One region of the Lysinibacillus sp. FSL L8-0312 genome, then DNA from elsewhere that is predicted to be linked to it. Evidence: riboswitches for the same ligand, from Rfam matches in the RefSeq annotation. Region 1 holds a riboswitch; the other holds the start of a gene.

The links. Region 1 has a riboswitch for FMN ahead of MHI22_RS22495 (ECF transporter S component). Riboswitches for the same ligand answer to the same signal wherever they lie in the genome.
Region 2: linked by a shared signal. The riboswitch ahead of ribE (riboflavin synthase) and the one ahead of MHI22_RS22495 (ECF transporter S component) in region 1 are both predicted to bind FMN.

What each region holds. Positions count from the first base shown of each region.
Region 1 covers NZ_JBBOOV010000001.1:4,505,489-4,518,080, reverse strand. The annotation lists gene MHI22_RS22500 (sodium-dependent transporter) at 1-1,059, opposite strand, end outside; gene MHI22_RS22495 (ECF transporter S component) at 1,245-1,832, opposite strand; FMN riboswitch at 2,052-2,239, opposite strand; gene MHI22_RS22490 (RNA polymerase subunit sigma) at 2,397-3,677, opposite strand; gene sigX (RNA polymerase sigma factor SigX) at 3,674-4,207, opposite strand; gene MHI22_RS22480 (ATP-binding protein) at 4,286-6,061, opposite strand; gene MHI22_RS22475 (response regulator transcription factor) at 6,054-6,770, opposite strand; gene ccsB (c-type cytochrome biogenesis protein CcsB) at 6,886-8,067, opposite strand; gene resB (cytochrome c biogenesis protein ResB) at 8,064-9,740, opposite strand; gene resA (thiol-disulfide oxidoreductase ResA) at 9,754-10,287, opposite strand; gene MHI22_RS22455 (pseudouridine synthase) at 10,622-11,353, opposite strand; gene MHI22_RS22450 (D-alanyl-D-alanine carboxypeptidase family protein) at 11,900-12,592, opposite strand, start outside.
Region 2 covers NZ_JBBOOV010000001.1:111,234-123,825, forward strand. The annotation lists gene MHI22_RS00575 (YibE/F family protein) at 1-73, opposite strand, end outside; FMN riboswitch at 491-616, shown strand; FMN riboswitch at 733-858, shown strand; gene ribE (riboflavin synthase) at 1,083-1,721, shown strand; partial or broken gene ribB (3,4-dihydroxy-2-butanone-4-phosphate synthase) at 1,747-2,373, shown strand; gene ribH (6,7-dimethyl-8-ribityllumazine synthase) at 2,392-2,859, shown strand; gene MHI22_RS00595 (spore germination protein) at 2,994-4,436, shown strand; gene MHI22_RS00600 (ATP-binding protein) at 4,758-6,065, shown strand; gene MHI22_RS00605 (histidine phosphatase family protein) at 6,163-6,711, shown strand; gene MHI22_RS00610 (GNAT family N-acetyltransferase) at 6,725-7,570, shown strand; gene MHI22_RS00615 (DUF2829 domain-containing protein) at 7,641-7,865, shown strand; gene MHI22_RS00620 (3-oxoacyl-ACP reductase) at 7,920-8,675, shown strand; gene MHI22_RS00625 (QueT transporter family protein) at 8,826-9,335, shown strand; gene MHI22_RS00630 (copper amine oxidase N-terminal domain-containing protein) at 9,877-12,592, opposite strand, start outside.

The sequences.
Region 1 (12,592 bases):
CGCAATCAATACGACTACACCAAGTAAAAGCGTCCACATCGGACGAGATTTCTGACTATGTTCCATAAATGCCGCTACGATAATCTCATATAAACTAAATGATGACGTTAATGTAGCAAATAAAAATAGCAATAAAAACATCGCTAAAAATAATTCTCCAAACGGCATTTGACTAAAAGCTGTCGGCAGCACCATGAACAACAAGCCCGGTCCCGCGGCTGGCTCTAAATCAAAGGCAAACACAACAGGGAAGATTGCTAAACCCGCTAAAAATGATACAAGCACGGTTAAGAGCACAACAGAACCTGCTGAATTTGGAAGGCTGACATCTTTTTTTAGATAGGAACTATATGTAACAAGACAAGAAAATCCTACAGCTAATCCAAAGAATGATTGCCCTAACGCTTCTAATAATGCCCTACCAGTAATATTTGAGAAATCAGGCCATAAGAAGAATTTCACTCCCTCCATTGCGCCATCTAATGTAACAGCACGCACAACCAGAACAATGAACATCACAAAGAGTAACGGCATCATCCATTTATTCGCCTTTTCAATACCATTTTGTACACCTAATGAAATAACGAGTACGTTAGCTAATGTAAACAAAGCTAAACCTACTAGCGTAATCCAAGGTGTACCTATAATTTTTCCAAATAGTGCAGCTGGATCAATCGCAGGATCTATCACAGCACCAGCGACGCCTAGCCCGCTGTAAATAAAAATCCAACCTCCAACAACACTATAAAATGTTAATAATAAAAAACAACCTAGCACACCCATTCGGCCAATCCAAGCCCATCCTGGTTTTGTCGGAGCAACCTTTTTATACGCGGTTACCGCCTCCGATTGTGTACCACGCCCTAAAACATACTCGGACAATAGCATTGGCAACCCTATTAATAACGTAAATAACACAAAGATTAGGAAGAATGCACCTCCACCACTTTGCCCCGTTACATACGGTAGCTTCCAAATTGCTCCTAGTCCAATCGCAGCACCCGCTGATGCTAAAATAAATCCTAATTTACTAGACCACTGTCCCTTTTTTTCACTCATCTCTTCAAACTCCTCAAACTTTCTAAACTCCCCTCTATTCTACATGAAAATGTGTTCTTCGACTAGATTATAATAATAAAGCACTAGAGCACGAGCATTTTCTACTACTTTTTTCTAATTTTATTCGTCCCATCACTTCTTCCTACAAAAAAACCTCGAGCTAACTACTCGAGGTTTATGGTCCATTATTTTGCTATATACATAGAGCGCTGGCGGTCGATCCATTTGCGCATTGTAGTAAATAAAAACGCCATAATAGCTGTTAATAAAATACCTTTTACAATATTAAATGGTAAAATTCCAGCGACGATCATTTTATAAAGGGAGTCACCTACAACAGGTTCCATACCAAGGAAATATGTGTACATCGGTAAAAATATAACATAGTTCAAAACGCTCATTCCTACTGCCATCACGACTGTTCCTGTCGCTAAACCTCCAACAAGACCAGCAGTCGTTTTAAAACGATTAAAAATAAAGCTAACTGGCAAAATAAATAAAATGCCTGTTGTAAAGTTGGCAATATGCCCTACTGGCACACCTGTTGGCGTACCCGAGAAAATCCAATCCAACACATTTTTAAATAATTCTACTAAAATACCAGCTACAGGTCCCATTGTGATGGCCGCTATTAATGCAGGCATATCACTAAAGTCCACTTCCAAAAATGCTGGGAACGGCGGTATTGGGAAATTAAAAAGCATTAATAAAAACGAAATACTGCTCAGCATACCAATCGTAATAAACGATTGAAGTTTAACATTTTTCTTCATAGAAAACTCTCTCCTCTTTGCTGATTCAATCTCGCAAGAAGAAAGGTGACGATCTTTCAATTGTTAGCATGAAAAAACCCTTATGCATTAAAAAGCACAAGGGAGAAAGGCATGACGAATAAGCGTCAATCTAAACTATTTTTTGAGCACTATTTTAAAAGCCATACAAAAAAAGCGCTCGGTCATAGTTCATTTCATAACAATGAATGACGATCGTACCTCCATCTTCTCCCATCCAGACTGTAACTGTCGGCCTTGGAATTTCACCAAGTCAGCCATGCAAATAAATTTGCACAGGTCGCGGGCTAAAGAGTTTTGCCTAAACCATTCGAGTTAATGAATAAACATTAACGGTTTAGCACTCTATTACCGCCGGTCGGGATTTTCACCCTGCCCCGAAGATGAATCACTATTATTTTATACTACAGTTTTACTATAAAGAATTATCAACAAAAAGTAAATAGTTCTGCTCAAAAAACCTATTAGACTTGTATGCATTGTAAAAAAAAATGGAGCATCCTCACCGAACAGGAATGCTCCATTTCTTATTGTTATTTTCTTTGACTAAGGCATATATTGCTTATTTGGCCCTACAGGCTTTGGTAAAAACATTTTTAAATCAAAGCCCTCCCAGCTTTCTTGGACAACATTATTTAGGCGTAATTGTTGGTCAAAGCTAGCAGCCGTTAACATCATGGCCTCAATCAGTTGTGTGGCACGAATCGGTTCCATTGATGTTAAATCAAGCGGGAGATCAAATGTAACGACTACGCCCTCTGCTTCCTCTGTGACCGTATATGATACGTTTTCAGGAACAACCGACACATAGACATCATCATTTTTATTTTTCATCAGTGTGAGCGCCTCTGTGACATTTGCAAATGTTTGACGGAAATCTGGTGATAAATATTCTGCACCTGTACCATCTTGATATATATAATAATTATAATGCTTGGCGTTCGTTAATGACATAGGTGGACTTGGCTCACCTTCTTGAGAAAACTCATAAGGTGTTCCATCTTCATTTTGAATCTCAACTTCTGTATATTCAGAATCAGAGAATGTATCCTCCAAAGTTCCTTTGTACTCATTGACAGTAGCAGAAGCAACATCATAGCTATTGTCCTTTGGCAACACATGGACAAGCTTATCGTCCTTCTCCTTCAGCTCACCTTTGTAAGGATGGTAATCAGTAAATCCTTTAGCTTTCTCATCTATTTGAGGCGCGTATTTTTCATACATCTGTAAAGTAGAAGGTTTTTCTGTTCCAAAATCCGTTGCTACTCGCTCATTTGGTATCACATACGTCATTGGTACACTTTCCGCATCTCGCCCTGCTAAGCCAATACGGAAAACGACAGCATCTTTCACATCTTCCTCATAGACAGATGACCGTAAAGATAACATGCGCTCATGCTCTGCTACGATAGGAGATTGGAGTGCTTCGTCTTGCGTAGCAGCCTCCTTTGGAGAAAGATCTTCCTGTAAAGTAGAATAGGTAGCCGTATCGGCAGTACTAGCTTGATCTTTATGTCCAACATCATTATTCATGACCATTGAGCCTACAAGTATCGTTAACGCAAAAACTGCTGCAATGCTCATAAAAATTGGCATTTTACGAAGCTTAGATCGTGTTGTTCGTTCTTCTCGGATGGAGGAATTGCTTTGCTTTTGTTCATCCTCTTTTGGTTGTTGTATCGCTTCTTGAAGGTAACTGTTATCCTGCAAGCGAGCATCTGCCATTAACCGATTTAATATGTCCTCTTTTGAACGGTGGTCAGAAAGCTTAGGGGCATTGTTCAATACATGTTCAAGCTGCTCATCATCAAATGGCTTATGCGTCATTGCCGTTTCGCCTCCTGTTCTCTAATCGGCTGTAGCTGTTGCCTTAAAAATTTTATGGCTCGATGCTGGGTCGTTTTTACCTTAGCTTCTGTCCAATCTAATATTTGAGCAGTTTCTGCAATCGATAAATCCTGAAAATAGCGCATAATAATGACCATTTTTTGGTCGCCTGTACAGTTTTCCAGTGCTGACGCTACTTGCATAAATTCATCACTGGCCTGTAGCATATCTTCCGGTGATGGTGTGGTTGAATGGAGCTGTTCCGTTTCCCAGTCAAAGAAATCAAGTGAATGCTTCTGGCGTACAGCCTGCTTTCTAAAATGATCAATCGCTACATTTTTGGCAATAGCAAAAAGCCATGTTTTCTCACTACTATTACCTGCAAATTGATCATATGAGCGCAATACTCGTACGTAAACTTCATGTGCTAAATCTTCAGCCAATGTACGGTTTTTTACTAAATATATTAAAAACTGGAACACGTCTTGGTGATATGCATCGTATAGTCGATGGAACACGGAGTCATTCAAAGCACTCCACCCCCGTTCTATAATATTTGTCGTCTTACATTCGTGAAAGTTACAGCCAATTAATAGCAATACATGTTATTAATCGAACGGTAAATAAAACGTGAAGGTCGTACCTTCTTTCAGCACACTGTCTACCATAATATTACCTGAGTGTGCCTTCACAATATTTCTCGCAATGGCTAAGCCGAGACCCGTACCACCTTTTGAACGGGTACGTGCCTTATCTGCTTTATAAAAACGTTCAAAGACATAAGGTAAGTCGTCATGAGGAATGCCGTGCCCTGTATCTTGAACAGATATTTTAGCGAATGTTGGTTCCTGCTCAACTTTTACAGTGACTGCTCCTTCATCCGTATGTCTAAGTGCATTATCTACTAGATTTGTGAGCACTTGTTCAATACGATCCTCATCGATATTAATCATGGCATCGTCATTAAATTCACTTTCAAACAATAGACGAACGTGTTTTTCCTTTGCAACCTGTGCAAATTTTTGAGTAATACGTTCAAATGTAGAATTAATCGGTAATTCATCTTTATACAGCGTCATATGTCCCGATTCCATGCGTGCTAAATCTAATAAATCTGTTACAAGACGCCCCATCCGCTTCGATTCATCATAAATGATTTTAGTAATCTCATTACGTTCTTCCTGATCCCGAATAAAATCATCATCCATTAATGCTTCAGAATATCCTTGCAGCATGGCAATTGGTGTCCGTAGCTCATGAGAGACATTGGCGATAAAATCGGATCGTAGTTTTTCTAAGCGATGTTGCTCAGTCATATCACGAATAACAGCCACAGCACCACGTATCATGTCACCACTATAAAGAGGGCTAATAGTAAATGTATAGTAGTTACCATCCATTTCAATTTCCTCTTCTAGTTTATCCTCAAACATTAGCACATGATCAAGCATATGATACAGCTCTGGAGGAATAGGTTTAGCACTTTGTGAGCCTTTATTGACGAACCATTTTTGCATAAGTCGTTCAGCTGGTGGATTACTTAATAATATTGTAAGGTCACGGTTAAATGTAATAACTGCATCTGTCATAGATGTCAAAATATTTGAAAGTTGTTCATTTTCTTGATTGATGACCTCTAAGTTATGCTTTAATTGACGGCCCATTTGATTGAAGGCAACAGCAAGTTGACCAATTTCATCATTTTGAGTTGTTGGCATTTTCGCTTCAAAATTACCCTTCGCAATTTCAAAAGCCAACTCTCGCATTTTTCTAAGTGGTGACGTAATACGTGAGGAAAGGAAAAACGCGAAGAATGTCGTCAGCACAAATGCAATGAAAGCCGCCAAAAAAACAATTTTCGTTGTTTCCTTAGACGTTTTATGTAGTGCATCTGGGCTTTGATAGATGAAGACAGCTCCGTGTACTGCATTTTCAACATTTAATGGGAAACCTAGCACGACATAAGATTCCATTTTTTCTTGATCTGTCGAAGAAGGCATCATCATTTCTTTCGTAATAGGTTCATCTGATTGAAATACTTCTCGAAACGATTTATTGGCTAAAATGGTCTCTTGTATTTCTTTTTTGTTGACACCCTCCTGCATGGCAAAGGATACTTCAACATGATTGATTGCAATTAATGCATTGGTTCCTGTAGGTAAGATATCTTTTAATAATTCCGAAGTAGATTCCGCTGTTTCATTGTCATCCACTATACTTGCTACTGTTGCAGCTGTTTGCCGTAAAGATATTTCGGCTTGCTGCATATGATAGTTTTGAAGAAATTCAAGCATCAATACCGTGAAAACAAATAATACAAATGAAACGAGAAGCAATATGGTTACCCATAGCTTCCCGACAACACTATTCCATATTCTATTCATTGACAACCTCAAATTTGTATCCAACGCCCCAAACCGTCACAATCATTTTAGCAGCGTTTTCAGAAACTCGGTTGAGCTTTTCACGTAAACGTTTTACGTGTGTGTCAACTGTACGTAAATCACCAAAGAAGTCATAATGCCAAACCTCTTTTAGTAATTGTTCACGGTCAAATACTTTGTCTGGCGATTTTGCTAAGAAGTATAGTAATTCATACTCTTTCGGTGTTAAATTAACCTCAATGCCCTCTGCCGTTACACGGTGTGCATCATGATCGATCATTAAATGCTGGAACACTACTAAATCTTTTGAAGAAGAGGCATTTGTCGTTGGTGAGAAAGCCTGTGAACGACGTAAAATAGCTTTCACACGTAACACAACCTCACGAGGACTAAATGGCTTTACAATATAGTCATCTGCGCCAAGCTCAAAGCCTTGTACACGATTCGCTTCCTCGCCCTTTGCAGTTAATAAAATAATCGGCGTTGCTGCGCGTTCTCGAATTTCCGCACACACTTCTAGCCCGTCTTTTTCAGGCATCATAATATCAAGTAAAATACAGTGATACTCTTTTTCTAAAGATTTTTCGATCGCTTGTTCACCATTTTCTGCCTCGTCAACAAGGTATCCTTCTCGCTCTAGGTACATTTTTAATAATCGGCGAATACGATCCTCATCGTCTACTACTAATACTGAAATATTTTCTGACACTTTCACGATCCCTCTCTTCCAATCTTTCTCTAACTTCTATTGTACATGGTGTGACACATATTGAAAAGAAAAGAAAGCCTCTTCGCCACAGCGAAAAGGCTTGTTATTTTACAAGTTATGCGTAAGAGTGTAAACCTGCAAGAATTAAGTTAACAGCAATTAGGTTAAATAAAATAATTCCGAAACCAATTAATGCCAACCAAGCAGATTTTCGACCTTCCCAGCCTTTTGATAGACGTAAATGTAGGAATGCTGCGTAGAATAACCATGTAATAAGAGCCCATACTTCTTTTGGATCCCAACCCCAGAAACGACTCCAAGCAATTTGTGCCCAAATCATCGCAAAAATTAAAGCACCTAGGGTAAATACAGGGAATCCTATCAGCACCGAACGATAACCAACTTCATCTAATAATTGCAAATTAACGCGTTTAACAAGTGGTTGGAAAATGGCACTAATTCGACGACGAGCAATTAAACGAATTAATAAATACAAGATTGACCCTACCAATAATGACCAAAAAACAGTTGTTAATTTTTTGGCATTAATTAATGCAGGCATTTCTACTAGCGGTGACATGCCATGTTCTTCAACTGCTTCATACTCATTCATACCGAAAATTGGCGGTAAATTGTAAATAATTTTACGAGTAGTTCCTTCTTTATCCACATAATTATAGCTAGACTCATAATCCATAGCACCGAATGTAGATGTCACTGCGACAAAACCAACCACTACTACAAGACAGTACATCACGGCTTCTAACCAAAAACGTTGTTTAGAAGGCTTTGTTAAATCGACTACTTTTAATAAATAAATGAGCCCTGCTACAGCACTAATGGCTAAAATAGATTGCCCTAATGCTGCTGTGATAACGTGTATCGTTAGCCAATGACTTTGTAACGATGGTACTAACGGACTTACTTCTTTCGGGAACATTGCTGCATAGGAGATGATTAATAATGCAACAGGCAATGCAACTAGCCCAAGTGCAGTCAAACGATAAATAAAATAAATTAAAATAAACGCGCCAACAATGAACATACCAAAGGCAGTCGTAAATTCAAACATATTACTTACTGGTGCATGTCCTGTATAGATCCAACGCGTAATAAAATAGCCTAGCTGTGATAAGAAACCAATAATGGTTACCACAATGGCAAGCTTGCCCCATTTGCCAGTATTTTTACCAGTAGCATTTGCTTGCTTAATTGAACCACCAAATAATAATGTCGCAACTAGATAAGCAATAAAAGCTACAAATAATAGGTTTCCACTTATGTCAATCAAACTCATAAGGTGTTGTCACCTTCCTTTTCTTTAATGCCACCATTCGTGGACTCTTCGCCAGCCTCATCTTTCTCTAACTGATCTTGATACGGAGGCAATGCAGCAAATGTTGTAACAGCATCTAAATCCTTTTTCATGCTGAACATATTTTTGTTAACATGGGCAGCCATTAACACACGGCCATCTGGTTCCACTTGAATCCATAAACGTCTGTGATTCCAGTAAGAACCAATAACAACACCAATCATAAAGATGACGCCCCCAACAAATAAGATAGGAATTGTACGATCTTTACGTACTGTAATACCTGACATATCACGCATTTCTGCTGCTGCAAATTTCATTCTGTATTTATTTTCACCAAGTGGCTCTAAAGGAGGTTGCATAATTTCAACAAAGCTCACTTCGCCTTCAGGTGTTTCTGGTGTTGTCATTTTAAATAAGAATGCTGGGTTATTTGGAATGGATGTTTTTGTTTGTGGCTCACCATTTTCAAATCCATCAAAATCTGGTGTATAAACAAGAATTTGAACGGAAGAACCATTACCTAAATCATATTCCTTTTTTGGATTTGTTAAATCAATTTCCACCTTACCAAGTGATTGTTCAGTCGTTTTATTGATTAATTCGAAATTCATTTGCTTTAATTCATTTAAACGATAATCCATTTGGTAAAGCGCAAAGCCATCTTCCTTTAAAGGATGGTTTACACGAATGGAATAGTCTTTTACTTTTTCTAGATTATCTGTGTCACCTGGCAAAGCATCTTTAGGCTGCTTATATAGTGTAATATCTGTTTGGAAATTTTTCGCAACAACATTTACACCCTGCTTTACTTGCTCACCCTGTGGTTCATTATCATGTGTCTCTAAAACAAAATCATTGTTTTCAATGAAATAACCGTCCATGCCAGTAATCGCACGTGTCTCGCCCTCACGTACCCAGATTGATTCATCAACATAGAAACCTGGCACCAGACGTAGCATGACCCCACCTAAAAAGATAATGAGACCGACATGGTTTATGTACGGACCGTAACGAGAAAAGCGTCCTTTTTCAGCTAAGAGAGCGCTACCATCTCGACGAACAGAATATCTCATCTCAGACATTTTTTGTGCCACTTTATCAAGCGTTTCCTCTGCGCCTGCTGTCACTTGTCCTTCTGCAACAATGCGCTGACGCTTCATAAAGCTTTCATGTCTTTTCACACGTTGATTCTTCAATGATTTATAAAGTGGTATTCCCCGGTCAAGACTTGCCACAATAATGGATACAGCAAGCATACCAACTAAAATTTGGAACCACCACGAGCTATATAAATCTGAAAGGCCTAACGTATAATAAATTTTACCGAATGTACCATAAACGTCTGCGTAATAAGCTCCCTTCTCCAAATCAGAAGCTTTCACGTAAAACTCTTGTGGTAGTAATGTTCCGATTGAAGCAGCAATTAATGTGATAATAATTAAGGATATACCGACTTTAACACTTGAGAAGAAATTCCATATTTTATCAATAAATGACTTGTTATATGTTTTAGAGCGAATGGCCATACCATCGTAGCGCATATCAACTACTTTATTTTGCTGTTCTTCTTCGGTTAAAGGACGACCACATTTCTCACAAAGCTTCGTGCCGTATGGGTTACTATGACCGCAAGCACAAATGATTTTTTCCATCGTCATATACTCCTTATTCCGGCTTCACTAATTCCATGTACGAAGCGATATTTTCCTCCGTCATTTCACCTGTAATAATCTTAGTCACTTTGCCTTCAGGATCAATTAATACTGTAGCAGGTAATTGACCTACATTATAAGCAGTCATAACACTTTTCGTTTTGTCGATCACTACTGGGAATGATAAACCATACCGATCAACAAAATTCTGCACTTCAAAATCAGTTTGAGCGATATTGACCGCTAAAGTTTGTACACCTTGATCTTTAAATTCTTGATACTGATTGTCCATCGCAGGCATTTCCTTCTCACAAGGCTTACACCAAGTTCCCCAGAAGTTTAAAAATACCCCTTGTCCTTTATAATCCGACAATTTATGTTTTTCACCGTTTAAATCTACTAACGTGAAGTCAGGTGCTTCAGAGCCTACTGCCACTAACTCTACTTTTTCCTTTGTCGCTGTTCCATATACTGTGTACCCGATTGCCAACGCTAGCAGTGCTAAGATGACCGTTCGCAGTACGAGACGCTTTTTCTTTTTCTCCAAGTTAATAAACCCCCTATCAATTACGGCTTAGCGTAAAGTTTGTAAACGCGAAGCTTTTACCTAATGCAGACCCAATGAACTTTTTCATTTTATACACGTCTTTAATTATGTAAAAACTTCTTTCAAATTGACGTCAACAATACCAGATTGTATGTGTAACAGTTCTTTTGAACAAACTGTTACTAGGTGTACTATTCTCACCTATTATAGCAAAATGATACAAAAACACTTAGCTATTAATTATGAATGATTTATGAACGAATTCACCATAAAGAAAGTGTAAACACCCAAATAATACCTATTGTGGTATCTACTTTCTTTTGGCAAATGTTCTTTAATCAAGCTTTCCAGTCTCCGCTAAAACACGTAATTGCTTGACTTCATGCTTTGATAATTCACGGTATTCTCCTGGTGTAAGGCCGAATAAATCTAAGAATGCAAAGCGTTCACGTTTTAATTTGACAACAGGTGTCCCAATGGCTTCAAACATACGACGAACTTGGCGATTGCGTCCTTCATGAATCGTAATTTCACAAATGGCTTTGCCTGCTTTTTCGTCAAAGGATGTCATACTAACCTTAGCTGGAGCTGTTTTCCCATCCTCTAATTTAATCCCTCTTTGAAGTTTTTTAAGCCCTTCAATTGTTGGAATACCTTTGACACGCGCGATATAGGTTTTATCAATTTTAAACTTCGGATGTGTCAACATATAGGAGAATTCCCCATCATTTGTCAATAATAATAATCCAGATGTATCATAATCAAGACGACCAACTGGGAAAATACGTTGCGGAATATGGTGAAATAAATCTGTGACAGTTTTGCGTCCTTTATCATCCGTCACAGCCGAAATTGTTCCACGTGGTTTGTAAAGTAAATAATATACCTTATCTTCCTTTTCCAATTTCACACCTTCTACTTCAATTGTATCAGAATTAGAAACCTTCGTTCCTAACTCACGAACAACTACACCATTAACTTTTACTTTGCCTTCTACTATCAATTGCTCTGCCTTGCGCCTTGAAGCAACTCCTGCATAGGCAATGACCTTTTGTAATCTTTCCATTTTTTCACCTCTAGTTTTCTTTCACATTGACACTTTCGTCATCATTCGGTTTCGCTCTAATGAATAGGGTTATCTTTCCCGCTAATCTGTGAAAATTATGTCATACTTTTAAGCATTATTAAAGAAAAACAAATTTCACATTTTTTAATTGAGTATTCCAAATTATTTCTCATTCACAAATTTCTTATCATTTGCACCTACATTTTACGTTCCTCATAACCAGTATACTCATTTGGCAAAAAAGCGAATCGACTTAAAAATCTTTATTTTAACAGACAAGAAAGCTATCATTTTGTTAGTGTTTGCTCAATTGTTAAAACATCTTGTAGCACAAAAAAATTTTAGCATGTATTGTTACGTCAGCTTTTTCTATATTGATTTACTCACCTTTCTTCCAAGCAGTTAGTTGTCTAGTAATGCAGATTATAGGAGCACGAAAGAACGGCTCAAAATAAAAGCATATTGCACTGAATCACTTGGCTGTTTATGCTATAGTCATCCGTCATTTAGCAGAGATTCCATACTAAAAAAATCAGCAAATCGTTTTTAACGATCTGCTGATTCAACTTTTACTGGAGTTGCATAAATACGCTCTTCACCAATAAAGATCGACAAGACAGCTTCTTGACGTTTTCTTGATACATGTAAAACTTGCCGCACCTGTTCTTTTTCTTCTTTATTTAATTGTAGGCGAACGGGCTCTTCTAATCGAATAGCTAACTTTTTGTTGACGTTGTATTTGCCCTTCTTCACTACGGTTTCAAGGCTATAGTCTTGCCATACTCTATTCGATAAACCTCGATGTACATTCCAATCATCGGATTCATTTAAAGTGACAACAATGCAGATTTGCCCGTCCTTTTGAAAGGCTGTTGCTAGTGTACGTCCAGCAACCTTTGTAAAGCCGGTTTTTCCAGCGAACGCAGTGCCAGTCGCTGATTTTAAAGAACTAACAGGCTGCTCCGTTTCATCATCTATATGTGCAGCCATCCCTGAACCTTCTCTTAATAATCGGTGTTTATTTTCCCAAAGCATTCCGTTTACCGTATTCGCCCGATAAAGAATCGTTGAAGCAATTTTCTCAAATGTTTTATTTTGCAAAGCAAGTCTTAACATCTCAGCAGTATCTCTTGCTGACGATAAATGCTCATCATGATGAAGACCAGAAGGGTTCATAAAAACCGTGTTAGTCAGACCTGCAATCACAGCTCTTTCATTCATTAATTTGACAAAGCCCTC
Region 2 (12,592 bases), 4.4 Mb from region 1:
CCTCAGCAATCGGTCGATCATAAAATGATTCATTATGATGAACGAACACAATCGAAAGCACGCAGCAGAGCATTAATAAGGCATAGAAAATACCTTGCTTCAATGGGATGTTTTTAAAAAATAGCAAGTAAATGACCTCCAAAGTGCTGGACTGAATTGTCACTTGTAAAGGAACGTTTTAGTGAAAGGGAAGTTCCATGCACAGTTTAAATGTTATCAGTTTAATGATTTCGTTTACATTTATCAAGTCATTGTTATATTAAGCTGAAGACTCCCTTGCTGACGAGTGATTAAACACCTGATAACACCATCAAAAAACGCCGCCTCCTGTGGCAATAATATTGCATGTAGCCTCAATGCCTCAGGCGGACGTCACAAACGCGAAAAACCTGGATGCATTGTTGATCTGCTATAATTCTTTTTGAAAAATTTTTAAAAAGAAGGATGGATAATAGAATAAAATAGTGTTATCGTAAGATTAGCTAAATAAAAAATCCTTCAGGGTAGGGTGAAATTCCCGATCGGCGGTGATGAAGTAATTCAAAGTCCGTGAGCGCAAGCTGATTTGGTGCAAATCCAAAACCGACAGTTATAGTCTGGATGGGAGAAGGGTAAAAATGCGAGCTTTTTAAATTGATTGTAATTTAGAAGGTTTATTTTCCTATGCATTTATTACACTACTTCCCACAAGCTTGTTGGGAAGTTTTTTTATTTAGTGCCAATCGAATAGAAGATGTTCTTCGGGGTAGGGTGAAATTCCCAATCGGCGGTGATGAAGTAATTCAAAGTCCGTGAGCGCAAGCTGATTTGGTGCAAATCCAAAACCGACAGTTATAGTCTGGATGGGAGAAGAACAAATGAGATGACAGTCTATGGAAAAAATAGTTTTCAATTAGGCTTATTTGTTGATGTCTTATTACTCCCAAACCCCTTTGCTGAAAGGGGTTTTTGTTTTTTATCGATAGCTAGAGAAGGAGGAGACGGATAAAACTAGAGAAGTGACGGATAGACCTTCGAAACTGATGGATAAGACTTCAAAAGTGAAGGATAGAAACCTAAATCAATGAAAAGTAGGTGATGGAATGTTTACAGGGCTTGTAGAGGATATTGGCATTTTAAAAGCCATGCAAAGCGATAGGGACAGTATGAAAATAACAGTTCAATCAGCCAAAATAGCAGAAGATGTCAAGCTTGGAGATAGTATCGCGGTTAATGGTGTTTGTTTAACGGTGACATATTTTACGGAACAGATGCTTACGATGGATGTGATGCCTGAAACAGTCAACGCAACCAATTTACAGCAGCTCGTGGTAGGGGATTCCGTGAATTTAGAGCGTGCCATGCCTGCTAATGGGCGATTTGGCGGTCATTTTGTTGCTGGACATGTGGATGGGGTCGGTAAAATTTTGTGCAAACGTCCAGTAGCCAACGCAGTCTATATCGATATCGAATTGTCAGAGGAACTAACCAAATTTTGCATTCCAAAGGGTTCTATTACGATTGATGGCACAAGCTTAACCCTTTTCCATGTTGACACGAACAGTGTCACGATTTCACTAATTCCCCATACGTACAAAGAAACCGTATTAGGCATGAAGAAGGCTGGAGCGATTGTGAATATCGAAACAGATTTAGTTGGTAAATATATTGTACAGCACCTGAAAAAAGGGCAAGCAACACCAATCATTACGAGAGATTACTTAGCACAACATGGTTTTTAACAAACTGAACGAGGAGATGACAAAAGTGCTATATGCAATTGAAGAGGCCATTGAGGATTTAAAGCAAGGCAAAATGATTGTAGTGGTTGATGACGAGGATCGGGAAAATGAAGGAGATCTTCTGGCACTCGCTGAATTCATGACACCAGCAACTATAAACTTTATGGCAACCTATGGTAGAGGATTAATTTGTACACCGATTTCACAGCAGCTTGCACAACAGCTAGATTTACATCCGATGGTTCAGCACAATACGGATAATCACCAAACAGCGTTTACCGTAAGTATCGACCATGAGGATACAACGACAGGAATTAGTGCCTATGAACGAGCATTTACGATACAAAAAATGATTGAAAAGCAAGCAAAGCCGATTGAGTTTCGTCGACCTGGTCATGTTTTTCCGCTCATTGCCAAAGATAATGGTGTTTTAGAGCGAAGAGGGCATACGGAGGCGACTGTCGATTTGGCAAAGCTTTGTCATAGTGTGCCAGTGGGTGTTATTTGCGAGATCATGGGCGATGATGGTCATATGCTACGCTTTGAGGAATTGATAAAGTACGCAGCACAGCATGACTTGAAAATGATATCAATAGAGGCACTTGTAGCATACCGCAGTCAATTGCTGACAACTGAAAATAAAATTTCTATTTAAAAAGGAGAAAGAACAATGGGTCAAACATTTGAAGCACAATTAATTGGAACGGGTTTAAAAATTGCAGTTGTGGTAGGTCGATTTAATGAATTCATCACAAGCAAATTATTGGACGGTGCAATGGACGGCTTAACACGACATGGTGTTGATGAAGCGTCTATTGATGTTGCTTGGGTTCCAGGAGCTTTTGAAGTTCCTTTTATTGCGAAACAACTAGCAGAAACAAAGAACTATGATGCCATTATTGGTTTAGGTACGGTTATTCGCGGCTCCACAACACACTATGATTATGTTTGTAATGAGTCAGCAAAAGGTATTGCCAATGTATCGTTATCAACCAATGTACCTGTTATTTTCGGTATTGTGACGACGGAAAATATTGAGCAGGCGATTGAACGTGCTGGTACAAAATCTGGTAATAAAGGATACGATGCTGCCATGTCTGCCATTGAGATGGCTAATCTAAAGAAAATGATTGGATAATGACCAAATGTTTCTTTGAATATTTTGCACAGCCATGGGAAAAATATGCTTAAGTGTATTTATTGAAGGTAATCGTTTTTCATAAATGTACTAATCTGGAGATGGCTCAGTAGGAGATGAGAAGTATTTCATCAATGGAACAAATGATCAATTTGAAAATGTTGAAATCACTATTTCAACGCTCTGCTGATGTGATTTTTCAACAATATAAATTTCAGCAATATACAGTACATTTGATAACTTGTGATGCAATGATCAACGAACAAATACTTCAGACGGTAGTTGTTCAGCGAGTCCAATCCTTATTAAGTGATGTCGCTGATGACATGTTAGAGGAACAAATCGACCAGCATTTACACATTCCCTATTTACAAAAGGTTTTAACGCAAGAGGATGCCATAACAAGAGTCTATAAAGGGCATGTATTATTGTATTTTGAAGAAAATCAATTACTATTTTCTAGTGATATTTCTAAAAAACCGAATCGAGAGCCCGGAGAAACATCGCTAGAATTAGTGGTCAAAGGGCCAAGAGATGACTTTATAGAAGATGTTTTTATTAATATTGCTTTATTAAGAAAGCGTTTGCCCACTAATTCTTTTAGTGTAGAAACATTAGAAATTGGGAGACGTTCCAAAACCACTGTAGCGGTACTCTATATGGATGACATTGTGAATTTAAATATGCTAGAACAAATCCGTCTACAATTACAAAAGATTGATACGGATATTGTTGTCAATGGTGATTTATTGATGGAAGCAATTGAACAAACAGCCAAAGTACTGCCCAGGCATGATTATACCGGGAGACCGGATTTTGCTATGCAGGCATTAATTAGGGGAAGAATACTAATAATGATTGATGGTGTTTCCTACGCATTGATCACACCTACGAATATAATGTTGCTCTTTAAATCGGGTGAGGATAATGATTTTCCTGTCATTGTCAGTTCAATGGAAAGATTGCTTCGTATTGTTGGGATATTAATTAGTATGCTAACACCAGGCTTTTGGCTTGCGCTGACGACGTATCATCAAGAACAACTTCCTTTTCTTCTTCTAGCAACAGTTGTTGAGTCGAGAACGGGACTGCCATTCCCAACGATTCTTGAAATACTAATGATGCTATTTATGTTTGAATTGTTTCGTGAAGCCAACTTACGTCTTCCGAGTGCAATTAGTGGATCAATTAGTGTTGTGGGAGGTTTAATTATCGGAGATGCAGCGATAAAAGCTGGCGTTACGAGCCCTTCAATGATTGTTGTCATTGCAATTTCGAGTATTGCGGCTTTTACATTGGTTAACCAATCATTTGTAACAGCCATGAGTATTTTTCGACTAATCATTATTATAGCCTCTGCCTTTTTTGGATTATTTGGTTTTTTTATTGCAGTATTTTTCATCATCTTATACGCAGCGAATATGCGTGTGCTAGGTGTACCCTATTTAAATTTTAGTGCACATTTGAAGAAGGAAAATCTAAAAAAATCATTATTAAGACTTTCATCAAAGGGCTACAGTAGACGACCTTCCTTTTTAAAGCCACAGGATCGAACACGTACTTCGAATAAAAAATAAACAAATTTCAATGAAGATCAGGTATTGTAGTAGGTACCTGATCTTTTTGTGACTTTTGCTTTAGGAAGGTATTACATTAGCCTATAGGATAGGAAATGAGACATAAAATGTTATTAGTTACCTTTTTAGTTTACTTTCTTGTAAAGGATTATTAAACTATTGGTTACGGTGTGTAATTTTAGTAGAGTTCAAGTAAAATGGATTTTCTGTTTTCATTTCTGTAGGATAATCAAGAAATGTTCACTTTACAAACAAAAAATAGAGTTAATTATTATATAATGATATTCCAGAATATTTATAGGTGAGGAAGTCCCGTTTTATATGAAAAATCGAAAAATAAAACTAATATTAATTCTATCAACGCTTTTATTATGTTTGTTTACAAGTTTAAACATCATTACATCCTATGTGAAAATTAAAAAGACCGTTGAAGAGTCAATTGCCAATCAAAGCTTAGAGGCTGCCAATTCCATTGCTTCTTCTATTGATACAGCTGCTTATCAGCAGTTTTTGAAGAATCCACAGAAGAATGATTATTATTGGGAAGTAAGAAGCTATTTAAATGATGCCAGAGTAAAACTTGGTGCATTGTTTGTTTATACGTTGAAGGTGGATAATCCAGAAGTATCAAGTGCGATGATTATGGGGCTGCCAAATGAACTGAAAAAAGGCTTTGATATAGGAGAGGTTTGTACTGTCCCAGCAAAGCAAGTGGCAAAAGCCTACAAAGGTGAAACCTATGTTACAGAGGTGATTCATGATTCTGTACATGGTTCTTATTTATCGGTTGGTACACCTATCAAAGATGAGAATGGTAAAATTATTGGGTATCTAGGCATTGATATCAGCGCAGACACATTAAATGGCATTAAGGGAAAAGTCATTGAAGACAATTTATTTATTTTTATTTTTAATGGTGTATTTATTTTAATTGTCATTGGTTCTTTTTTATTTTTACAACGATGGTATCAAAAAGAGGTAGCGAAAGAAGTCGGCGCTACAGAGGACACATATCAAGCAGAAATTAAAACTTTGATTACTTCGGTATCATCATTACGTCATGATTTCACTAATCATATTCAAGTGCTACATGGTCTTTTACAATTAGAAAAAACAGAGCAAGCAAAACAATATTTGTCTTCACTATCTAAAGAAGTTCAAGCGATTAAGTCTTTAAAATTAAATATTGACCACCCAGGTCTGTCCATCTTATTACAAACGAAAAAATTAACCGCTCAAAATCATAATATTGATATGGACTTTACCATTTCTCAAAATGACTTTAATAAGATTAAAACGACAGATTTAATCAAGATTCTATCCAATTTAATTGATAATGCCATTGATGCTGCGGTTGAATTACCTGAAGGACAACGTAAAATTATGATTTGCTGTACAGCTGATGAAGTACAGTATGAATTTAAAATTACTAATACAGGGCCAAATATTGTGGATGCTGACCACATATTTAAGCAAGGGTTTTCAACGAAAAGGCATGAGCAGGGTCGCATAAGAGGACAAGGGTTATTTATTGTGAAAGAAATTGTCCATAAATACAATGGTCATATTTCAATCGACTCATCGAAACATTTAGAAACAACTGCTATTGTCCATATTCCCATTAAATAACTGAAAATAGGCTTCCTACAAATTGTAGGGAGCTTTTTTCTATTTGTTAGACATACATTACAAAATAGAAAGTGTTATGATGAAGGGGATGAAAAAAATGGAAAAGGATCTCCTGACGTTATTGAGAAAGGGTGGGCTTCATTTATATGCAAGGCATGGAACGGCCACAGTTGGTGTAGATCAGGCATATGGCACGTTTCACAGTTGCCGCTATCAAAGAAACCTATCAGAGCATGGTCGTAGGGAGGCTGTTTACTATGGTCAAATGCTGCGTTATTGGCAAATTCCCATCCTTTCGCCCATTACAGCAAGTCCGTTCTGTCGAACAAAGGAAACGACTCTACTTGCATTTCCAACTAACGGTGTACAAATTGACCCTTTTTTGTTTGAGATCTTCATGTTAGGTGGCAATCTTACCAGTGCTGAGCAAACTAGCATTTTAACGACACTGACATCCAAGCTGGAAATAAAACCATCACAAGGCATGAATAATGTAATGATTGGTCATAGCTTTCCGAGAGACGTGGGCCTTGGCATCCTTTCGAATATGGGGACGGTTGTCATCAAGCCTAAAGGTCCAGGGCGTGGGTATGATATCGTGAAAAAACTAACCTTAGAAGATTTAGCGACATTAGATTCCATTTGAGAAGAGGGAAAATATGAAGGTCAAAACAGTTGAACAATGCACATTAGAGGAAGTATTGAAAGCATGGAACAAAGGCTTCGAAGGCTATTTTGTGGATATCCATATGACGGCCGAAATGTTTTTACATCGACTGGTTGGGGAGGGGCTGTCTCCTAAACATTCCATTGTCATTTTTGACCAAGATGAACCGATTGCGATTGTTATGAACGGTTTCCGTATCATAAATGGCAAGAAAACAGCTTGGAACGGTGGTACAGGTATTTCCCCAGCCTATCGTGGTAAAGGCATCTCACGTTTATTAATGGAGGAAACCTTAGCTATCTATAAACGAGAACATGTAGAAATCGCTACGCTGGAGGCAATTAAAGAAAATCAGGTAGCTATTGCTTTGTATGAAAAATATGGCTATGAGGTTGCTTCTTCATTATTATTTTTAAGTGGCGAATATGGAGCGAACGTAGAGCCTACAGCCGCCACTCACGTTGCAACCATTCGCCCTGAGCAGCTAGCATATCTCTCTTTTTATCAGGAAGATGTTCCTTGGCAGTGTGGCTGGCAGAGTGTGAAGCAGGGGGAAGCCAAGGTTTTCTATAATGACAACAATGAAGCCCTAGGCTATATGCTATACAAAACCGTGTGGAATGACAGCGGTGAGATGGAGCGTATTCTACTCTATCAATTGGTGATCCTAGCAGAAAGTCATATAGATTTAATACCGCAATTTTTAGCCAGCGTCACAACACATAAAGTTCAGATAACGACAGTGAACTTTTTAGCAAGCAATCCAGCAACAAGCTATTTATTAAAGAATGGGCTTAAGGTGACAACAGAGCAGGTACAGATGACAAGGAGATTCTAGGCATGGTTGCCAACCTCCTAAAAATCCAGTATACTAATGCGATAAAGAATGGAAATAAAGGATGAATGAGATGACTTTTGAAGAAGTATTACCACGCTTAAAAGCAGGAGAAAAAGTAATTCGCAATGGCTGGGGTGGTGCTGAGCTATATGTGAAGCTGGTTGGTCAAAGCCAGCATGATGGTGAGACATTGAATCCTTATTTTTTAATTAACGTTCGTGGTGAGGGCTATACAATGTTCACACCTACAGTATGTGATCTATTAGCGGAAGATTGGATAATCGTAGAATCGTAATGAGTGAAGTCATCTCTTCTAGTGAGATGACTTCTTTCTGTAAGGAGACACAATATGAAGTTTGATGAATATAGAGAAAAGACGGTTTTTATTACGGGGGCTGCTTCAGGCATTGGACATGCTCAAGTTATTGCATTTTTAGAAAATGGAGCAACTGTTTTTGGATTGGATGTAGAGGAGCAGGGGTTAATACAGTTACAGCAGCAATATCCTGATCGTTTTGCCTATAAGGTTGGCTCTGTAAGTAGCCAACAAGATGTGGAGCAGTCGTACAAAGAAGCTATTTCACTATTTGGGCAAATTGATATTTTATGTAATACTGCTGGGATTTTAGATGGTTTTGCGAAAACTTTGGATACAGACGAAGCGCTGTGGGATAAAATTATGAACACGAATGTGAAGGGCACGTTTTTTGTGACGAACATGATCTTACCACATATGGTAGAACGTGGCACTGGTACAATCGTCAATATGGCGTCGATTGCTGGACTTGTTGCTGGTGGTGGCGGTGCAGCCTACACAGCTTCTAAGCATGCCATTGTCGGTTATACGAAGCAGCTAGACTTAGATTATTGTCGAGCGGGTATTCGTGCGAATGCGATTGCGCCTGGAGCCATTCAAACACCGATGAATAAGGCTGATTTTGAAGGGGTCGGGGAAATGGCTGAATGGGTAGCTGAAGAAACGCCAGCAGGTCGATGGGCACAGCCTTATGAGGTGGCGAATTTGACTTTATTTTTAGCAAGCTCGGCTGCCGATTATATTCATGGGGCAGTGATGCCGATTGATGGTGGTTGGCTGACAAAATAGCATTGTTCAATTCGATATTCTTCTGCTATAATACGCAGGTAAGCAAAAACGGCTTGCACTACGGCACTTCAGATAGGGCGTGAAGCTCTCTTCCTTTGGTCGTAGTTATTACTAAAATAGCAACTAGCTATTTTACAAAGGAGAATAAAATTGAATACATCTATTGTAAAAGATTCTAGCCGTGTTTCTGTAAGTGAACTTACAAAAACGGCACTTGTTGCAGCCCTTTACGTCGCTGTAACAGTTATGTTGTCAGTCATTAGCTTTGGCGCTGTTCAGCTACGTTTGTCAGAAATGTTTAATTATCTGGCACTGTACAATAAGCGCTATGTGGTAGCGGTGACGATTGGCGTCATACTTGCAAACTTCATGTCGCCAACATGGATTTTAGATGTGCCAATCGGTGGAATTGCGACCTTTCTTGTCTTATTACTTTGTAGAAGCGTCACAAAACATATGACAAATGACATTGCAAAAATGGTTGTTACTGCTTTGATTTTTGCTGTCTCCATGTTTACGGTGGCTGGTCAATTAACTATCCTTTACGATCTACCATTTTGGGCGACCTGGTTCACAGTGGGCGTTGGGGAATTATTGTCTATGACTGTTGGTGGACTGACTATTTACTTATTAAATAAAAAAATTGATTTATCTAAATAAATTTGATGAATAAAAAAGACATTATCAGCGTAAGGGTGAGAGTATCGAATTTAGAATAACTCTAACACTTCTGCTGAGTTATCCGTTCAAAACTACCACTTTAGCTATTACTTCATCTACTTAATATAGTATTTTTCACTGAATATCAAAAAAGCCTCTTTGCCCGGATTCTGTCTAGCATTTTTCAGAACAAAATCCGGGCTTTTATTTATTTCCTCACGACCTAGGATATCCCAAATAGCAAACCAATAGCTAACACCTTATAAGCCGATTTTAGCTCACTTCCAAGCTACTTATGCCAAACAACATATCCAACTGCTAGAGCACAATTACCTTATTTCTATGATCCTTAAGCGGATAAGCGCATTTTACATATTATTAAACTGACTTTCACAACGACTTGATTGCTATCGATGCTTGTCAGACCAATCATTTGTGGGAGGGTCTAGAGACAATGTATTGCGCAGCACACAAAAAGAAAGGACTCCCGATGATCCATAAAGAAGCATTGGGAGTCCCTACTATAAAGAAATTCTTTGTCCTATTGATTAATTGGAGTGTCTTGAGACGGCTCAACATTGATATTATCAGGTTTTGCCAGAAGCTGCACCGAATTAATAGACGAGTTTGATAGTATATAATTTCCATTTACCACAGCTAAAACCTTAGCAACGTATTCTGTGGAGGAAGTGAGTGGGTTACCAAATGCATCCAATTCTATGCTTAGATCTTGACTTACATTGGAGAGCCCATTTTGATAAATTCTAGTACTATTATCATTATTCATTGCATTACTTTCTTTGAAACCATCTGCTGCATCTTTAGGTAACATAAACACTCTATACTCCGTTACGTTTTGTCCGTTTTTGACATCGAAGCTAATTTTAATATCGGAATATTTATTTTTGTCCCCTTGAACACTCAGTTTCACATTCTCCACCGCTACAGGTGCTGAATGATCCACTAAAGTAATAGCAGAAGATGCGAACGATAAGTTATACATTGCCTTGGAATTTCCATTACCTATGGACAATATATACACGCGATATTCTTGGCCATTTGTTATAAGTTTTCCATCCGTATCTTTACTACCAGTTCCCAAACTCATACTATATTGGCCTTTATTTATATCTGTATAATCAGTGACTTTAAGAGCTGCGTTCACATCAAAGCCATTTGCTTTTGATGCGGGTACGACAAGAATACGGTAATTACCTATATTGGATTCATCAGAAGGCTTCGAGAATGATATTTGTAAATCTCGACCATCTCCATAATCCCCAATATCGCTTACATTAATATTACTTACCGCCTGAACAGCTTTACTTTTACTAAGTGTAATCACAGGCGAAGCAGAGGATAGGGCATAAGTATTTGGAGTATTTCCATTGGCTACAGTTAGTACATAGACGCGATAGCTAGTTCCTTCCGTAATAAAATTACCGCGCACATCCCTAACTCCATCCAACGTTCTAGTTGCAGCTATATTCCCACCTTTGCCTTCTGTAATGTAATAATTGCTACTATTGGCTTGTGAAAGATTAAAGCTGCTGTAATAAGCTGTAGGTACGATTAGAATTCGATAATGATTGACATTTGCTTCATTAGAGGGCTTCGTGAACGTTACTTGCACATCACGCCCATCTCCATTATCAGCTATATCCGCCACATTCAGATTGGTTACAGCTTGCACATTAAAATTCTTATTTAGCGTAATCGTAGACGTCGGTGCAGATAGTGCATTGCTTCCTATTCCATTCGCTACAGTTAAAACATAGATACGGTAGCTAGTACCTTCTTTGATCGTATTACCGCGCACATCCCGAGTATTTTCAGCTAACGCCTGCTCATATGTGGACTTTCCAGATTTGTAGACAGTCGTGTAATTGTTGCTGGATACATTATTTGCTTCCGTCAGACTGAAGTTATTGTAATAAGCTGTAGGTACAACTAGAATCCGATAGTGACTAATAATTGACTCATCTACGGCCTTATTGAAAGAAACAAAGAGGTCACGCCCGTTGCCATAATCACTTACATCGCTTGCATTGAGATTCGATACTGCACCCGCATTGCTGCTAAATAGCGTAATCGTATTGGAGGCTGAAGACAACACGTTATTCGCTGAGTTATTTGCTACAGCCATAACGAATACACGATAGCTAACTCCATTCTGAATGGGATAACCATCAGTATCTCTTGCCCCTGAAGAGAGCACCTGCGTAATATTGTAGCCTGTCTTGTTCACTTGTGTGTAATAAGTGTTAGATAAACTGTTCGCCTTCGTCAATGTAAAGTTCGAATAGTTGTTAGCTCTTACAACAAAAATTCGGTAAGCGTTGATATTAGATTCATTGGACACATTATTGAAGCTAACTCTCAGGTCTCGACCATCCCCAAAGTCATTGACATCACTCACTTGTGTAATAATCGGAGTAGACATTGTATTTTGACTAAGTGTTACTGATGATGAGGCAGACGACAGTTTATTGCCTACTGAATTCGTATTACTTACAGACAGAACGACCGCTGTATAAGGTACGTTATTTCTAATGAACTCACCAGAGGTATCACGTGCTGAGGAAGACAAAGTTCCTACCAACGTACTGCCGTTACTTCCCGATTTATTCACTGTTGTATAGTAGCTGCTTGATAAATTATTCGCAGTAGTAAGACTAAAATTGCTAGCATCCTTGGTTTTTACGATAAACACACGATAATTGGAAATATTGTTATCATTCTGCGGACGAGTGAAGCTAACTGAGACATCGCGTCCATCGCCAAAATCGTTAATATCGTTAATCTTTACATTTGTTACCTCTGTAACAGAAGACAAATTGGTTAAGGTCATCTTCGGAGAAGAAGTCGATAAAACGCTAGAATAAGAACCTTTCCCAACAGCAAGTATACGAACCACATAAGGCTGATCATTTCTAATGTAGTCTCCGTCCACATCTCGTGAATTCTGCGATAAATTGATGGTACGGTTCGAACTTGAAGTAGTTACCACTGTATAATTAGAAGGGGAGACTTTCAAGGCAGATGCTAAATTAAAGCTTTTTGAAGCCTTCACAACCATAATGCGATAATGATCGACGTATGATTCTGTAGACGATCTGGAAAAGCTAACCTCCATGTCACGTCCATCTCCCTGATCATTAACATCGCGAACGGATACATGGCTCGCAGGAGCAATACTGATATTGCCTGGAATGTTTGGATTGCTTGGAGTGTCAGATTGAATCGTTACGGTCTGA